Regions from separate parts of the Enterobacter sp. DVT3837 genome, predicted to be linked through region 3. Evidence: predicted binding sites of a transcription regulator. Region 3 holds the regulator's gene; each other region holds the start of a gene.
The links. The regulator PurR, encoded in region 3, represses purine synthesis genes. The targets are predictions, from matches to a motif close to CANGCAAACGTTTGCNTG.

Region 1 (3,364 bases), 770 kb from region 3:
GGAGTAACCGTAGCGCAACCGCGACGACTCGGGTTCAGGGTTGAAACCAATCCACGTCACATACGCTGGGTCGTCGAACGCAATCCCCACCACTTCCCGGGTTTTACGGTTGATTTGCCGGATACTGGTCAGCCCGCGCTGACGCTCTTCCACCACCAGCCAGTCGGTAAACAGAGTGAACCCTTCCAGCATCACTTGCTCCCGCGCGGGAATAAGCACCTCCCACTTGCGCTCATCGCGCACTTTGGTTTTATAGAGACCAAAGTTTTTGCCCTCGCGATTAGAGCGCAAATAAAAACTGTGCTGGAAGTGATCCAGACTGTACTCATGATCCTTGCGACGCGGCAGAAAACAGAGCGGCTGGGCATCAGGTAGTTCGGCGTCCAGCAGCAAAACCTCAGACGTCGTCGCGCTGGCGAGGAAAATAATCACATAGTGGCGTGAGGAGGTTTTATGCAGGCTGACATAAAACGTTTCGTCTTTCTCTTCATAGACCAGTTCGTCATCGGCAGAACCCGTCCCTACGGTATGTCGCCACACCTGATAAGGCAGTAGCGTGGACGCATGCTTTTTGACGTAGTAGACGGTCTCGGAATCATTCGCCCAGACAAAATCCGGGGAGACATTTTCCAGCATTTCAGGATACCAGTTCCCGGTGTCCAGATTGCGAAAACGCAGGCCATACTGACGGCGGGAGAGGTAGTCCTCAGCCAGCGCCATAATCGTGTTGTCAGGTGAAATGGACATGCCACCCAGCGTATAAAATTCGCTGTGGGCGGCGCGCTGGTTGGCATCCAGCAAAATCTCCCACTCATCCCATTCGGCACTTAACACGGGTTGTCGTTGGTAGATGGGATACTCGTTGCCGGGCTCGTAGATATGACGATAGCGATAGCCATTTTTGGTCCAGGGCGCGGAGATATCATGCTGAGGAATGCGCTGCACCATTTCATTCAGCAGTTGATCCTGAAGTGCCTGCTGGCTGGACATGACCTTGCGGCCATAGTCGTTTTCCTCGTGCAGGTAGTCGAGCACCTCTGGCCGGGAGCGAGAATCGTCCCGTAGCCAGTAATAGTTGTCTATACGCGTATCGCCATGCGTGGTGATCGCATAAGGAGTACGTCGGGCTTTCGGTGGCATGTCATCATTCTTTTAAGTTTTACACCCTATAAGGTTGGCAAAACCCACGCATGATGCAAGCGAAACAGTTTCTCAGCCGCGACGCTATCCCTGTAACGCTTTTTTTTGTTCCCGGATATCCTGCTCAATACCCTCGCGTACATCCTGCGGGATCTTCAACGCATCGCCGAGGGCATTGAGGTAGCTACGTTCCATAAAGTGGTCGATATCAATGGCGGCACAGCTGAGAAAATAGAGTTCAAGCGCCTCTTCCTCATTCTTCACACTCTGCGCAAGACGCTGTGGATCGAGCGGCTGTTCAATCGCCTGCGCCACCAGGGCTCTGCCCTTCTCTTCAACACCGGCTTCGCGAAGCTGCTGCTCAATCGCCGACCGTTCTTTATCGTCAATATGCCCGTCACTCTTCGCGGCAAAGACCAGCGCAAGGATCAATCGTTCGGTACGCAGATCCAGCGGCGAGGTGTGCTCGCTATAATGCGGTTCATCGCAGTGTGCAGCCCGTACCCTGTCTTTGTATTTATTCCATAGTACGGTGCCTGCGATGGCCCCGCCACCGGCCAGCAACGCGCCAGTACCATATTTTGCCAGCAGCTTACGTGAGGATTTATTCGCGACTAAAAGGCCTGCCAGCCCGCCAAGTGCGCCGGGAACCAATAGTTTACTGAGCCCCTGCTCGCCAGACGACGATGCTTTCTGTCCTAACAGCGATTGCAACTGATTTAACCAACCAGACATGGTTTCCCTCACTTAACGGTGAACATATTTCACAGCGTAAGCGAGCAGGCGTCAGGAAATGTCTGGATGGGCTAAAGATGCGCAAATTTCTTCCCCCTCCCTTAGCCCTGCACAAGACACACGCAAACGTTTTCGTTTATACTGCGCGCATCTTTTTCAGGGGGAATGTTATGACTCGTTTAGGCACTGCGCTGCGACCAGCAGCGACGCGTGTGATGCTGTTGGGATCGGGCGAACTTGGTAAAGAGGTCGCCATTGAATGTCAGCGTTTAGGTGTGGAAGTGATTGCCGTAGACCGTTACGCCGATGCTCCTGCCATGCACGTCGCCCATCGTTCTTATGTGATTAACATGCTGGATGGCGATGCCCTACGGGCACTGATTACGCAGGAGAAACCCGATTTCGTGGTCCCGGAAATTGAAGCCATCGCCACCGATACGCTGATCGCTCTTGAACAGGAAGGCCAGCGCGTGGTGCCCTGTGCCAAAGCGGCAAAACTGACCATGAACCGGGAAGGTATTCGTCGTCTGGCAGCGGAAGAGCTGGGGCTCCCCACGTCGAGCTATCGGTTTGCTGGCGATAAGGCCGCATTCCTGAAAGCCGTCGAGGAGATTGGCTACCCGTGCATCGTTAAGCCGGTGATGAGCTCCTCCGGAAAAGGACAGAGCTTTATTCGCGACAGCAGCACCCTGGATAACGCGTGGGATTATGCCCAGCAAGGTGGTCGTGCCGGAGCGGGTCGCGTGATTGTCGAAGGTGTCGTGAAATTTGATTTCGAGATCACTCTGTTGACCGTCAGCGCCATTGATGGCGTCCATTTCTGTGACCCAATTGGCCACCGTCAGGAAGATGGCGATTACCGTGAATCCTGGCAGCCGCAGCAGATGAGTGCCCTGGCACTGGAACGTGCGCAGGCGATCGCCCGTAAAACCGTACTCGCGCTGGGCGGCTATGGCCTGTTTGGCGTAGAGCTTTTCGTCTGCGGAGATGAGGTTATTTTCAGCGAAGTCTCACCTCGCCCGCATGACACCGGCATGGTGACGCTGATTTCGCAGGATCTCTCTGAGTTCGCCCTGCACGTACGCGCGTTCCTCGGATTGCCTGTTGGTGGCATCCGTCAGTACGGCCCGGCCGCTTCCGCAGTGATCCTGCCGCAATTAACCAGCCAGAATGTCACGTTTGATAACGTCGACGGCGCAGTAGGTGCAGGGTTACAGGTGCGTTTATTCGGTAAACCGGAGATCGACGGCACGCGTCGTCTTGGCGTAGCATTATCCACCGGGGATAACGTAGAAGACGCCGTGGCGAGAGCGAAAACAGCCTCCGCAGCTGTTAGCGTAAGAGGATAAAAAAACGGGCCGAATGGCCCGTTTTTCATGCTGCGTATAACTTACTGCTGCGCACCTTCAACCGCTTCACGAGCCAGTTTAGTAATGCGATCCCAGTCGCCCGCTTCCAGCGCATCCGCCGGAACCAGCCATGAACCACC
Region 2 (3,364 bases), on a different contig from region 3:
TCAGGTCAACGCCATCTTCAACCACCGCTTTTTTCATTTCACGGATGTGTGCGGCAAGGTAGTCAATGCGGTACTGGTCGTTCACCGTACCGTCGCTCTCCTGCACGTCAATAGCACCAAAACCGTTCTCAACGATGAACAGCGGCAACTGGTAGTGATCCCAGAACCAGTTCAGGGAGTAACGCAGCCCAACCGGGTCAATCTGCCAGCCCCAGTCGGATTTCTGCACATATGGGTTGGAGACCAGGCTCTTGCTCTCGTCGTAATCCAGCTGCGGGTTGTCAGCCGTCGCTTTGGTGGCGAAGGACATGTAATAGCTGAATCCGATGTAGTCCACACATCCCTGCTTAAGTGCGGCTTTATCTTCTTCGGTAATATCCAACGCAAAGCCACGACGCTCAAAGTAGTTGAGCAGGTGCTGCGGATACTTGCCGCGTACGTGAACGTCAGTGAACCAGTAGCGACGGTGCATGGCGTTCATCGCCATCATCATATCGTCCGGGGCACAGGTCAGAGGATAAATCGGGCACATGGCAATCATGCAGCCGATTTGCAGCGACGGGTTAATCTCACGCCCCGCTTTTACCGCCAGTGCACTGGCTACAAGCTCATAGTGCGCGGCCTGGAACATCACCGGCTCACGGTCTTCGCCCAGCTCATACTTCAACCCGGAGTTGGTAAACGGCGCAAAGTCTTCGTGGAAGTTCGCCTGGTTGTTGATCTCGTTAAAGGTCATCCAGTACTTCACTTTGTGCTGATAACGCTGGAAAACCACTTTTGAGAAACGGACAAAGAAATCGATCAGTTTACGGTTACGCCAGCCGCCGTATTCGGTGACCAGATGGAAAGGCATCTCGAAGTGAGAGAGCGTGATGACCGGCTCGATGCCGTGCTTCAGGCACTCGTCGAACAGATCGTCATAGAATTTCAGGCCAGCCTCGTTAGGTTCCAGCTCATCCCCTTTCGGGAAGATCCGCGTCCAGGCTATCGAAGTGCGGAAGCATTTGAACCCCATCTCGGCAAAGAGTTTGATGTCTTCTTTATAACGATGGTAGAAGTCGATGGCTTCATGGTTAGGGTAATTTTTCCCCTGCAACACGCCGTTGGTGATTTCACGCGGCACGCCATGCGCGCCCGCGGTCATGACATCGGCAACGCTAACGCCTTTTCCACCCTCTTTCCAGCCCCCTTCCAGCTGATGCGCCGCAACCGCACCACCCCACAGAAAACCTTCTTTAAATCCTGACATTCTCTTTCCCTCATTCTGCGTTATTTTCTGCAAAAACAATTACAGAAACCGGTTTCATCTGAATGATGTGCAAAGGTGATTCCTGTTGCAAGGAGAAAACCGAAACCGGTTTCATTTTCGTGAACAGACTCAAGTTTGGACACATTGGCAGGCCGCACAGAAAAAAAAATCGTCTCACCGAGAATAGGCTCGCAAACGTTTGCCTGGACTGTTAGAATTGCGCCGATTTTTCTTACTAGCTATGCAATCGCGTGGGGACTTGAGCCGTGACCAACAAAACTTCTCTCAGCTACAAAGATGCCGGTGTTGATATTGACGCAGGTAATGCGCTGGTTGACCGAATCAAAGGTGTGGTGAAAAAAACCCGCCGCCCGGAAGTGATGGGTGGTCTGGGTGGATTCGGCGCACTGTGCGCGCTGCCGCAAAAATATCGTGAACCTGTTCTGGTCTCGGGTACTGATGGTGTAGGTACAAAACTGCGCCTGGCGATGGATTTAAAACGTCATGACACGATCGGTATCGATCTGGTCGCGATGTGTGTGAATGACCTGGTCGTTCAGGGTGCTGAACCGCTGTTCTTCCTCGATTATTACGCGACCGGTAAACTGGACGTGGATACCGCAGCCAGCGTGATTAACGGTATTGCCGAAGGGTGTCTGCAGTCAGGCTGCGCGCTGGTCGGCGGTGAAACCGCAGAAATGCCAGGCATGTATCACGGCGAAGATTATGACGTCGCTGGTTTCTGCGTCGGCGTGGTAGAAAAATCAGAAATTATCGACGGCAGCAAAGTGGCTGATGGTGATGTCCTGATCGCACTGGCATCCAGCGGCCCGCACTCTAACGGCTACTCTCTGGTACGTAAAATCATCGAAGTCAGCGGTTGCGACCCACAGACCACTGAACTGGATGGCAAACCGCTTGCCGATCACCTGCTGGCTCCAACCCGCATTTACGTGAAAAACGTGCTGGAACTGATCGAGAACGTCGACGTTCATGCGATTGCCCACCTGACCGGCGGCGGCTTCTGGGAAAACATTCCGCGCGTTCTGCCGGACAACACCCAGGCCGTGATCGACGAATCCTCCTGGCAGTGGCCGTCCGTGTTTAACTGGCTGCAAACCGCAGGCAACGTCAGTTCTCACGAAATGTACCGCACCTTTAACTGCGGTGTAGGTATGGTGATAGCCCTGCCCGCGAGCGAAGCGGATAAAGCGGTTAAACTGCTGACAGAGAAAGGTGAAAACGCGTGGAAAATCGGTACTATTAAAGCTTCCGATTCCGAACAACGTGTGGTCATTGAATGAAAAACATCGTGGTGCTCATTTCCGGTAACGGAAGCAATTTGCAGGCAATAATTGACGCCTGCAAACAGAAGAAGATCAATGGCACCATTCGGGCAGTATTCAGCAACAAGGCCGACGCGTTCGGCCTTGAGCGTGCCCGGGAAGCGAGTATTCCCGCGCACGCGCTGGAAGCCAGCCAGTTCGCAGGGCGTGAAGCCTTTGACCGCGAGCTGGTTCAGGAAATTGATGCCTACGCGCCTGATGTCGTGGTGCTGGCGGGCTATATGCGTATCCTGAGCCCGGCTTTTGTTGAGCACTATGCTGGACGCCTGCTGAATATCCACCCTTCTTTGCTGCCGAAGTATCCTGGCTTGCACACCCATCGTCAGGTTCTGGAAAACGGCGATGAAGAGCATGGTACCTCCGTGCATTTCGTTACCGACGAACTGGATGGTGGCCCGGTGATCCTGCAGGCGAAAGTGCCGGTCTTTGACGGCGATAACGAAGAAGACGTGACCGAACGCGTACAGGTCCAGGAACATGCCATTTATCCGCTGGTGGTAAGCTGGTTTGTCGACGGGCGTCTGGAGATGCGCGATGGCGCTGCCTGGCTCGACGGCGTGAAGTTACCCCCGCAGGGTTATGCGGCCGAAGAGTAGTGTGTTATGTCGGGTGGCGCTACGCTTACCCGACCTGCAAATTGCATTACCCGATATTCCCTTCTCCAACCCTCTAAAATCCCCAACAAAAAAAATAACTGTCATACTTTTCTGGCACTGTTGGACATATCGTGGAAATGCTCGCCATAATAAGGACGAGACGGATTTACCAC
Region 3 (3,364 bases):
GATCGCTTCACCCAGCCAGGTTGCCGCAGGCACCCCGCCGATGTTGGCAATCGTTAGTCCCATAAACATGGTTGCCACGGCACTCGCCTGCTTGTGTTTTGGCACCACGCTTGCGGCTACGACCGACCCCAGCCCAAAGAACGCGCCGTGGTTAAGGCTGGTCAGAATGCGGGACAGCATCAATGTGGTGTAGTCCGGCGAAATGGCGGAAAGCACGTTGCCCAGGGTGAAAATCGCCATCAGGAAAATCAGCGCATTGCGGCGCGCGCGATGCGAAAGCAGAAGCGTCATCAGCGGCGCCCCGACCATCACGCCGATAGCGTAGGCGCTGATTAACATCCCTGCGGCAGGGATCGAGACATCCACGCCTCTGGCAATAACAGGCAGTAAACCCATCGGGGAGAATTCAGTGGTGCCAATCCCAAAAGCGCCAATCGCCAGGGCCAGCAGGGGAAAATTGATTTTCATACGTCAACTCCGGATGCCGTGTCATGAGGTGACACAGAACAAAGAAGCGGAAAGCATGACATCAATCACAAAAAATGAGAAGTTAACAAAATGGCAAAAGATTTTTGCCAGAGAAGTAACAATCAGGGGAATCGGGAGGGAGAAGGCTCTCCCTCCGCGTAAATCAGTGCAGTGCGGCCGTCAGACCCGCTGCGACAATCAAAGCCAGCACAATAACGGTGGTGAACAGCGAAAACTTCAGATCGGAACTCATCAATTTTTCTCCTTTTAATCCCCCCACGAAAAGTGAGCTTGCTCATTTTTGCACAATTTACGTCAAAAATCTTCCTGGATTTAAACGGATAACCACTTTACCTCTTCCCCTTTTCATCAAGATAGGACAAAATTCCACGCTAAATTTATTAGCGTACCGGCCATTGACCCCCTCCTGACGTCCTGTGTCGTTTTCCCGGCGTGTCGCAATTCAAAATTGCGCGATAAGGGTGAGAGAAGGCAAACGTTTACCTTCAATTTTTTCAGGAGTTTAGGATATGGTCTGGAGTGACATTTAATGGCAACAATTAAAGATGTAGCAAAACGCGCAAACGTTTCCACTACAACCGTATCACATGTAATTAACAAAACCCGCTTTGTGGCGGAAGAGACGCGCAACGCCGTCTGGGCAGCGATCAAAGAACTGCACTATTCGCCAAGTGCGGTTGCGCGTAGCCTCAAGGTTAATCACACCAAGTCTATTGGTTTGCTGGCGACCAGCAGTGAAGCGGCCTATTTTGCCGAGATCATTGAAGCGGTTGAGAAAAACTGTTTTCAAAAAGGCTATACCCTGATTCTGGGCAACGCGTGGAACAGCATTGAAAAACAGCGCGCCTACCTGTCGATGATGGCGCAAAAGCGCGTTGATGGCCTGCTGGTGATGTGTTCCGAGTATCCGGAAACTGTGCTGTCCATGCTGGAAGAGTATCGCCATATCCCAATGGTGGTGATGGACTGGGGTGAAGCCCGCGCGGACTTCACCGATTCCGTTATCGATAACGCCTTTGAAGGCGGTTATATGGCGGGTCGTTATCTGATAGAACGCGGTCACCGCGAGATCGGTGTGATCCCGGGTCCACTGGAGCGCAATACCGGTGCAGGTCGTCTGGCTGGGTTTATGAAAGCGATGGAAGAAGCGCTGATCACCGTTCCGGAAAACTGGATCGTGCAGGGCGACTTCGAACCGGAGTCGGGCTACCGCGCGATGCAGCAGATCGTCTCCCAGCAGCACCGTCCGACCGCCGTTTTCTGCGGGGGCGACATCATGGCAATGGGTGCCCTCTGTGCTGCCGATGAGCTGGGTCTGCGTGTACCGCAGGATATTTCTGTGATCGGGTATGACAACGTGCGTAACGCGCGCTTCTTTACGCCGGCATTAACGACCATTCACCAGCCGAAAGACTCACTGGGTGAAACCGCCTTTAATATGCTGATGGACAGGATCGTCAACAAACGAGAAGAGTCACAGTCCATTGAAGTTCACCCGCGTCTTATTGAACGCCGCTCCGTTGCGGATGGTCCGTTCCGCGACTACCGCCGGTAATCTCTTCACGGGGCCAGTTAAGCTGGCTCCCGTAGCCATTCCCGGTTTAGCGTTTCGCTGTCTCCCAGATAATCCAGCAGCCAGGCCATCGCTGGCGAGACATCATTTTGTTGCCAGGTGAGGCAACAGGCCGCATCCGGGAACGGGTTCTCTAGCGTCAACTCAACCCACTCTCCGGTGTCAATTCGCGGCCGCGCAAAATGAACGGGCACCATCGCAACGCACAAGCCAGCACTGAGGCACGTCGCCGACGATTCCCAGTCGGGTGCAACCACCCGCCGCTGGTTATCCAGAAGCCAGGTGATACGCTTGGGTAATGAACGGGACGTATCCTCCAGCACCAGCGATGGCCAGTTGCGTAGCGTATCGTCGCTCAAGGGGCCTTCCAGAGCCGCCAGCGGATGATCGCTTGCCACCACGCATTTCCAGCTCAGCATCCCCATATCGCGAAACGCATAACGTCCCCCAACCGGAATCGCCTGCGTGGCCCCGATCGCCATCTCTGCCCTGCCGTCCGCCAGCGCATCCCAGACGCCGTTAAACACCTCCTGCGAGACCCGCAATTCGACGTCAGAAAAATGACGATAGAAGTCGACAATCATTTGCCGGGTACGCTCGGGTTTGACGATATTATCCACCGCGATGGAAATATGCCCCCGCCAGCCGTTAGCGATCTGCTGACACTGTTCGCGGGTGATCTGCATTTTTTTGATGACAGAACGTCCTTCTTTCAAAAACCACGCGCCGGCGGGCGTTAATTCCACATCACGATGTCGCCGTTCAAACAGCGGAACCGCCAGCCACTCCTCGAGCTGACGTACTGTATAGCTGATAGCTGAAGGCACGCGGTGTAACTCCTGCGCCGCTCCACTGAAACTGCCGTTACGCGCGACAGCATCGACCACTTCAAGAGAATAATCTGACCACATTTTCTGCCTGCAAAAAATTTGAATGCACACGCCAAATATTAGCGTTTCACAAGCGGCTTTGCACTCCCTACACTCAGCGCCAATGTATACCTGCCTCCTCAGGAGAATAAAACAATGCAACCCAGGAAAGGTTTTTTAGTCTGGCTCGGCGGCTTAAGCGTGCTGGGCTTTTTGGCCACTGATATGTACCTGCCGGCTTTCGCCGCCATGCAGGAAGATTTGCAAACCCCTGCAGCGGCCATCAGCGCCAGCCTGAGTTTGTTCCTCGCCGGTTTCGCCTTCGCGCAGCTACTTTGGGGGCCGCTATCAGATCGTTTTGGCCGTAAACCAGTACTGTTGCTGGGACTTGGCATTTTTGCCGTCGGCTGTCTGGGTATGTTATGGGTACGCG
Region 4 (3,364 bases), on a different contig from region 3:
GCACCAACGGTAAAGGGACGACCTGCCGTACGCTGGAATCCATTCTGATGGCTGCGGGTTATAAGGTTGGCGTTTACAGCTCTCCACACCTGGTACGCTATACCGAACGGGTTCGCGTGCAGAACAGCGAGTTGCCGGAATCGGCACATACGACCTCGTTCGCGGAAATTGAAGCCGCGCGCGGTGAGATCTCATTAACCTATTTCGAATACGGTACGCTTTCGGCGCTATGGCTGTTCAAGCAGGCGCAACTCGATGTGGTGATCCTTGAGGTCGGACTGGGTGGGCGTCTTGATGCCACCAATATGGTGGATGCAGATGTGGCGGTGGTCACCAGCATCGCGCTGGATCATACCGACTGGCTGGGACCGGACCGTGAAAGCATTGGCCGCGAGAAGGCCGGTATTTTCCGGGCCAATAAGCCCGCCGTGGTCGGCGAGCCGGATATGCCACACACCATCGCTGACGTGGCAAACGAGAAGGGCGCGCGTCTGCTGCGCCGCGGCGTTGACTGGCAGTATGAAGTGCGTGACAACGCCTGGTGCTTTAGCGATGCACAGGGCGCGCTGGACAACCTGCCTCTGCCGCAGGTGCCACAGCCGAACGCGGCAACGGCACTGGCAGCACTGCGCGCCAGCGGCCTCGCGGTCAGCGAGCAGGCGATCCGCGATGGTATACAGAACGCGATTCTGCCCGGGCGTTTCCAGATCGTCAGCGAGTCACCACGTCTCATTCTGGATGTGGCCCATAACCCACATGCGGCGGCTTATCTTGCCGGACGTCTTAAATCGTTACCAAAAACCGGGCGCGTACTGGCAGTTATCGGTATGCTTCATGATAAAGATATCGGCGGGACGCTGGCCTGCATGGAGAGTGTGGTCGATAGCTGGTATTGTGCTCCTCTGGAGGGGCCGCGTGGTGCAACAGCCGAGCAACTGATGGAACATCTTGGCAAAGGCGCAATCTACAATAGCGTGGCCCAGGCCTGGCATGCCGCGATGGCGGATGCTAAACCAGAAGATACCGTGCTGGTGTGTGGCTCATTCCACACTGTAGCACATGTCATGGAAGTGATGGACGCGGGGAGAACCGGTGGCGAGTAAGTTTCAGAACCGTTTAACAGGAACCATTGTGCTGGTCGCGCTCGGGGTGATTATCCTCCCGGGTCTGCTCGACGGGCAGAAAAAGCATTATCAGGATGAGTTTGCCGCTATTCCGCTGGTCCCTAAACCGGGTGACCGCGATGAGCCGGATATGCTGCCTGCGGCAACGCAAGCACTTCCTGCTCAACCACCGGAAGGTGCGGCAGAAGAGGTTCGTGCGGGCGATGCTGCAGCACCGTCGCTCGACCCGTCCCGTCTGGCGGCAACAAGCAACAATGAGATCGACCCAGTGCCGGTAGAGCAGCCTAAACCTGTTGAAAAACCGAAGCCGGTCGACAAACCACAGCCGAAACCACAGCGCGATAAGACAGCAGAACAGCTGGCCGCTGCTTCAGAGACAGCTCCGCCAGCGAAACCGGCTCAGCAAGAGGCCGCAGCCCCAACGGGCAAAGCTTACGTTGTGCAGCTTGGTGCGCTGAAAAATGCGGATAAAGTCAATGAGGTGGTGGGGAAACTGCGCAGTGCGGGGTATCGTGTTTACACTTCACCTTCCACGCCGGTGCAGGGTAAAATTACCCGTATCCTCGTGGGGCCAGAGGCGTCTAAAGACAAACTGAAAGGTTCGCTCGGCGAGCTGAAGCAGATCTCCGGTCTGAGTGGTGTAGTGATGAGCTACAGCGCTAACTAAGTACGACCTGCTCCTGAAAGAGAGAGGCGATAGGCCACGGCGTTGAACATTTTTTCAGCGCCTTTTTTATTTACGCGCGGGAAGGAAATCCCTACGCAAACGTTTTCTTTTTCTGTTAGAATTCGCCCCGAACTGGATGACAGGGCGTTAAATCGTGGGACACATATGGTCTGGATTGATTACGCCATCATTGCGGTGATTGGTTTTTCCTGTCTGGTTAGCCTGATCCGTGGCTTTGTTCGTGAAGCGTTATCGCTGGTGACATGGGGTTGTGCTTTCTTTGTTGCCAGTCATTACTACACTTACCTGTCTGTCTGGTTCACGGGCTTTGAAGATGAACTGGTCCGAAATGGAATCGCTATCGCGGTGCTGTTTATCGCGACGCTGATTGTCGGCGCTATCGTGAATTACGTGATAGGTCAGCTGGTCGAGAAAACCGGTCTGTCAGGAACGGACAGGGTGCTCGGGATCTGTTTCGGTGCATTACGAGGCGTACTGATTGTAGCCGCGATCTTGTTCTTCCTGGATACCTTCACCGGGTTCTCCAAAAGTGAAGACTGGCAGAAATCGCAGCTCATTCCAGAGTTCAGCTTCATCATCAGATGGTTCTTTGACTATCTGCAAAGCTCGTCGAGTTTTTTGCCCAGGGCATAAACCCTGAGATGTGGCTTAACGAGGAAAAGACGAATGTGCGGTATTGTCGGTATCGCCGGTTTCATGCCGGTAAACCAGTCGATTTATGACGCGTTAACGGTGCTTCAGCACCGTGGGCAGGATGCTGCGGGTATCATCACCATTGATGCAAACAACTGCTTCCGTTTACGTAAGGCGAATGGCCTGGTAAACGATGTGTTTGAAGCCCGCCATATGCAGCGTCTGCAAGGTAATATGGGGATCGGTCACGTTCGTTATCCTACTGCTGGCAGTTCCAGCGCCTCTGAGGCACAGCCTTTCTACGTCAACTCACCGTATGGCATTACCCTTGCCCATAACGGCAACCTGACCAACGCGCACGAGCTGCGTAAAAAGCTGTTCGAAGAGAAACGTCGCCACATTAACACTACCTCTGATTCTGAAATCCTGCTCAATGTGTTCGCCAGCGAGCTGGATAATTTCCGTCACTACCCGCTGGAAGCAGACAACATTTTTGCTGCTATTGCTGCCACAAACCGCCAGATCCGCGGCGCATATGCCTGCGTGGCGATGATCATCGGTCATGGCATGGTGGCCTTCCGCGATCCAAACGGCATTCGTCCCCTGGTGCTCGGCAAGCGCGACCTTGGCGATGGTCGTACCGAATATATGGTTGCCTCTGAGAGCGTGGCGCTGGATACCCTGGGCTTCGAATTCCTGCGTGACGTAGCCCCGGGTGAAGCGGTCTACATTACTGAGAAGGGGCAGCTGTTTACCCGCCAGTGTGCAGATAACCCGGTCAGTAATCCGTGCCTGTTCGAATACGTGTACTTCGCGCGTCCGGACTCGTTCATCGACAAGATTTCTGTCTACAGCGCACGCGTAAACATGGGCACGAAGCTGGGTGAGAAAATTGCCCGCGAGTGGGATGACCTCGACA

Region 1: a site for PurR is predicted at 1,995-2,012, ahead of purT (formate-dependent phosphoribosylglycinamide formyltransferase). Genes of this name have one in related genera too.
Region 2: a site for PurR is predicted at 1,438-1,455, ahead of purM (phosphoribosylformylglycinamidine cyclo-ligase). Genes of this name have one in related genera too.
Region 4: a site for PurR is predicted at 1,884-1,901, ahead of cvpA (colicin V production protein). Genes of this name have one in related genera too.

What each region holds. Positions count from the first base shown of each region.
Region 1 is NZ_JBWDLA010000002.1:357,947-361,310, reverse strand. Features, by position in the region: gene ptrB (oligopeptidase B) at 1-1,140, opposite strand, end outside; gene AC0XWG_RS16600 (tellurite resistance TerB family protein) at 1,225-1,875, opposite strand; gene purT (formate-dependent phosphoribosylglycinamide formyltransferase) at 2,046-3,224, shown strand; gene kdgA (bifunctional 4-hydroxy-2-oxoglutarate aldolase/2-dehydro-3-deoxy-phosphogluconate aldolase) at 3,266-3,364, opposite strand, start outside.
Region 2 is NZ_JBWDLA010000001.1:2,757,600-2,760,963, reverse strand. Features, by position in the region: gene AC0XWG_RS13690 (6-phospho-beta-glucosidase) at 1-1,249, opposite strand, end outside; gene purM (phosphoribosylformylglycinamidine cyclo-ligase) at 1,516-2,553, shown strand; gene purN (phosphoribosylglycinamide formyltransferase) at 2,550-3,191, shown strand.
Region 3 is NZ_JBWDLA010000002.1:1,132,930-1,136,293, forward strand. Features, by position in the region: gene AC0XWG_RS20350 (MFS transporter) at 1-468, opposite strand, end outside; gene cydH (cytochrome bd-I oxidase subunit CydH) at 632-721, opposite strand; gene purR (HTH-type transcriptional repressor PurR) at 1,019-2,044, shown strand; gene punR (DNA-binding transcriptional activator PunR) at 2,062-2,973, opposite strand; gene punC (purine nucleoside transporter PunC) at 3,088-3,364, shown strand, end outside.
Region 4 is NZ_JBWDLA010000001.1:2,876,630-2,879,993, forward strand. Features, by position in the region: gene folC (bifunctional tetrahydrofolate synthase/dihydrofolate synthase) at 1-1,103, shown strand, start outside; gene dedD (cell division protein DedD) at 1,093-1,791, shown strand; gene cvpA (colicin V production protein) at 1,957-2,445, shown strand; gene purF (amidophosphoribosyltransferase) at 2,479-3,364, shown strand, end outside.